Regions from separate parts of the Enterocloster bolteae genome, predicted to be linked through region 1. Evidence: riboswitches for the same ligand, from Rfam matches in the RefSeq annotation. Region 1 holds a riboswitch; the other holds the start of a gene.
What was found. A riboswitch is a leader RNA that binds a small molecule or an ion and turns the genes downstream of it on or off. The one in region 1 is predicted to bind glycine.
Positions count from the first base shown of each region.

Region 1 (2,409 bases):
TATGGATGCCGGATATGCAACCACCACAGCGGCCTCCATCGCCTCCTTGTACCTGTTTATTGCCATTCCCGGAAAATTGGTACTGGGACATATTTATGACAGGTATGGTGTGAAGGCAGGAATACTATTTGGAAATACCATGTTTTTTCTTTCCGTTATTTGTTTGATATTTATTAAACATCAGCCCTTCCTGTACCTGATGGCAATTTTGTTTGGATTCGGGACCTGTATAGGAACTGTAAGCGCTCCGGTTATCACCAGCGGCATCTTCGGCACAAAACATTACGCAGAAATCTATGGATTCCTGAGTCTGTTTCCCAGCGTGGGATACGCCCTGGGCGGCCCTCTGATTGCGTCAGCCTATGATTTGACAGGCTCATACAACATTGCCTGGATTATTGTGGCAGCCCTGTCCATCGTCATGACGGCATTTCTTTTGTACTCCTACAGGGTCAGCCGCGTGTGCATAAAGGAGCAGGAAAAAACTGCTGATAGGGCAAAAAACACAATGCAATAACGGCAAAATGCGTTAAAAATTAAACACATTTTACCTATTGACTGAAAATATTAAGTGTGATACTATGACATTAGCACAAAGCAGAATCATATAGAAATGCTTTTGTTGACAATTTTATATAATCGGATGATGGATTCGGGAGAGACTGCACAGGCAGCGCCGAAGGGGAAGCGAAGAACTCTCAGGCAAAAGAACCGGATACTGGACGAAACTCTGGAAAGCGATAGCACCGACGAAGCCAAATCTTTCAGGTACAAAGACAGAGCGCATGAACATTATTTGTTCGTGCGCTTTTTTTGATATCCGGGTCATGGATACAGGGCATGTGTGTATACGGGCCTCCTTCAAAAAAAGCGCGCGGTACAAACAGGGAGGTGGTATGGTTTCGGAGGCGGAAACAGGGCATATGGATGTGTTTGTGATGAAGGGCATATGGATATGTCCGTGATGAAAAATAAAAAGGAGGATATGAACCAATGGTTGAACAGGTAATGGATTTTATTGAAGGATATGACAAGGAGATAGGGGAGGCAATCAAGGCGGAGTGCGGACGCCAGAGAAGGAATCTGGAGCTGATTGCTTCCGAGAACATTGTGTCGGAGCCCGTGATGGCTGCCATGGGAACGGTTCTCACCAACAAATACGCAGAAGGATATTCAGGAAAACGCTATTACGGCGGATGTGAGTTTGTGGACGTGGTGGAGACCATTGCCATTGAACGGGCAAAGAAGCTGTTTGGATGCGACTATGTGAATGTACAGCCTCATTCCGGAGCCCAGGCCAACATGGCTGTGTTCGTAGCCATGTTAAAGCCGGGCGACACGGTTATGGGCATGAACCTGGACCACGGCGGCCATCTGACACACGGAAGCCCTGTGAATTTCTCAGGACTGTACTTCAACATTGTGCCCTACGGCGTCAATGAGGATGGGTACATTGATTATGACAAACTGGAGGAAACAGCAGTTGCCTCCAAGCCGAAACTTATCATCGCAGGGGCCAGCGCCTACTGCCGGACCATTGATTTTAAGCGGTTCAGAGAAGTGGCCGACAAGGTGGGAGCTTACCTGATGGTGGATATGGCTCACATCGCCGGGCTGGTGGCGGCAGGTGTGCATCCCAGTCCCATTCCATATGCGGACGTGGTAACCACAACGACCCACAAGACCTTAAGGGGTCCAAGGGGCGGCATGATTCTGGCCAACCAGGCAGTGGCAGACAAATTCAATTTCAATAAGGCCATTTTCCCGGGAATCCAGGGCGGACCTTTGGAGCATGTCATTGCAGCCAAGGCAGTCTGCTTCGGTGAGGCGCTGCGGCCGGAGTTCAAGGCTTACCAGGAGCAGGTGGTTAAGAACGCAGCAGCCCTGGCGGCAGCTCTTAAAAGGCAGGGTTTTAACATTCTCACAGGAGGAACAGATAACCACCTGATGCTGGTGGACCTGAGGGGAATGGACGTATCCGGCAAGGAACTTCAAAACCGCTGCGACCAGGTATACATCACTCTGAATAAGAACACGGTTCCCAATGATCCCAGAAGCCCCTTTGTCACCTCGGGCGTGCGCATCGGAACACCGGCAGTCACCTCCAGGGGACTGAAGGAAGAAGATATGGAAAAGATTGCTGAGTGCATCTGGCTGGCAGCCACTGATTTTGAGGCTAAGGCTGATTATATCAGAGGCGAGGTTGACAAAATCTGCGGTAAATATCCGCTGTACCAGTAAGCTGCCGGGAAACTGGAAATGAGACGAAGCAGTTGGGGAACTGTTGAGATACAACCATAGAATATGGAAAAAAGGAGCAGAGAATATGGAATTAAAGACACCGCTGTATGACATGCATGTAAAGTATAAGGGAAAGATTGTGCCGTTTGCAGGCTACCTCCTTCCGGT
Region 1 is NZ_CP022464.2:2,284,268-2,286,676, forward strand. Features, by position in the region: gene CGC65_RS10715 (MFS transporter) at 1-517, shown strand, start outside; glycine riboswitch at 644-724, shown strand; gene glyA (serine hydroxymethyltransferase) at 994-2,241, shown strand; gene gcvT (glycine cleavage system aminomethyltransferase GcvT) at 2,327-2,409, shown strand, end outside.

Region 2 (2,409 bases), 3.1 Mb from region 1:
CCGGTTGTTAGTTTTGTCTAATTTACTCATATTTTACCAGAACTAATCCCTTTTGTCAATAAACAATATTGATAATTATTATTAATATTGTTTATTGCAAAAAAAATAAAAATAACAGCCAGACAAGTTTCCCCATCTGGCTGTTCCCATGCTGCGTTATTACTCCTCAAACGAATTAATGACGGATAATTCCGGCTTCATATCATACTTCTTCTTAAATACTATGGCTCCCACGATTCCAGCCAGGGTACCGCTGATGGCAGCCAGCAGCAGCGCCATAAGTACCTTTAACGGCGGATTGAAGGCAAAGGGCGCCAGCAGTCCGGGTATGGGAGATGCTGTTCCCGGGGCATTGTTGATAATGCCCAGGAATGCGGCGGCCACTCCCGAAAAGCCTCCCCCGAAAAAGTTGGAACAATAAATCGGTATGGGGTGCTTTGTTATGATATGGGCCTGTGTCAGCGGCTCCATCATAACAGCTGCCACGTTGCTGTTATCCCCGAAGTGGAGCATTTTAAAGATGACACCATTGGTAAAGGAACCGCCGAAGCAGGCAATAGCTGCAATACCCATGGGCAGTCCTGTAAGTCCCAGCATGGCGGTAAGAGCCATGGAACTGAGGGGAGACGTACAAATCATCTTGATAACCCCTCCCAGCAGAAGTCCCATGAGAATGGGCGACTGCTCTGTAGCTGCCGAAATCATGCCGCCGATGTGCGCCAGGGCTGCATTCACAGCCGGATCCACCAGGAAGGCGATGAATCTGGCAATCGGTGCAATCATGAGAGCACCCAGCACGGAATCCAGGCCCGGCGGAAGGTGTTTCTCAATAAACGGCGCAATGAAGCCAATTGCATATCCTGCGATAAATCCCGGAAGGATGCCGTATCCTCCCAGAGCAACACCGGCAACTACTGCAAATACGGGATTCACTCCCATGCCTATCGGTACCATAATTGCCGCTGCCACGCCGCCCATGTTGCCCGATATGGTGCCCGTTTCCCCAAGGAATGCCAGGTGAAGCAAATCTCCGGATATGTACCTGTGGACAGCCTCCACAAGGAAAGTTGCAACTGCTGCATTGGCCATTCCCGACATGGCCGCTGAACCTTTGGGCGCCTTCATACTGAAAAGTGAGAAAGCTGCCAGCGTCAATAATAGTAATCCTAACCCCGTAATAATTGTCATAAATCTACGTTCCTCCTGTTTTTTGCTCTCCGCAGATATGCTTGGCCGCTTTCCACCACAGACCGCCGTTACCGCTGTGATAGCTCTTAAGCTAAGGTATATCCTTGGTAGAGTTTTCGCAATGCAGGTAACGAAGAAGTCCCCAAAATTGCAAAAAAACAGAGACAGACATAAACGTAGCGTAGATGTCTGCCTCTGTCCTTTTACCTGAAAGTTTCCCTGACGCGGTTGCTGCTATGCCGCCGGTTGCTTCATCGGTATTCACATTTTAGTGACCTTCTCCAGAGTCCCGTCCGAATTCGATTCTTTTGCCTGAGAGTTTGCGCATCCCCTTCGGCGTTACCTGGCGGTAATCTCTCCCGAATTCATCAACCGGTCTGTCATTAACTTTGTTTATATTTTAACATCAAACATAGAAAAAAGCAATAGAATTATGTTCAGTTTATTTCTTTTTCACAAAAAACATACCGTTTTTTTATGCATACGGCACAATTTTTTTCACAATAAATGACAGAAAATAAACATATGTCCATTTACTCTCTTCCATTCCCAAAATAATTGTAAAATACAGGAAGGGGGATTTTATTTTTTTTCTGTACGCGCCTTCAAAAATCAATCCAGAAGATTGGTCATACTCTTTAAACTGATAGCCAGAGTGGATGTATTGTGGAGCATAGCTGATGCGGCCGGGGTTATGACGCCTCCCACTCCCAGAAGAATAAGACCCAGGTTGAATCCGATAACAAACCTGTAGTTCCGGTCAATCCGGTCCATGAGTGCCCGGCTGATAGCCCTCAGTGTCACCAGTTGGAACAGGTTGTCCTCCGAGATGGTGATATCTGCTATCTCCCTGGCAATCTCAGCCCCTTCGCTGATGGCAATTCCCGCGTCAGCAGCCGACAGGGCCGGCGAATCATTGATTCCGTCGCCAATCATAATAACCTTGCGGCCCTTTTTCTTTTCTTCGTCCACGAACCGGGCCTTGTCCTCGGGAAGGACCTCCGAATAATACTCGTCCACTCCCACCCGTCCGGCAACAGCGGCGGCTGTGCGCTCACTGTCTCCTGTCATCATGACAATCTTGGTGATTCCCTGCCTGTGAAGGGCGGCGATGACCGCATCCGCCTCATCCCTCAGAGGGTCCTCAATGCAGATAACGGCTGCCAGACTTCCTCCGATGGCCAGGTAGAGGTGGGAATATTCCACGGGAAGGCTGTCAAA
Region 2 is NZ_CP022464.2:5,429,397-5,431,805, forward strand. Features, by position in the region: gene CGC65_RS25120 (PTS sugar transporter subunit IIC) at 160-1,188, opposite strand; glycine riboswitch at 1,380-1,477, opposite strand; glycine riboswitch at 1,479-1,560, opposite strand; gene CGC65_RS25125 (heavy metal translocating P-type ATPase) at 1,801-2,409, opposite strand, start outside.
Region 2: another riboswitch for glycine. It lies ahead of CGC65_RS25120 (PTS sugar transporter subunit IIC); the one in region 1 lies ahead of glyA (serine hydroxymethyltransferase).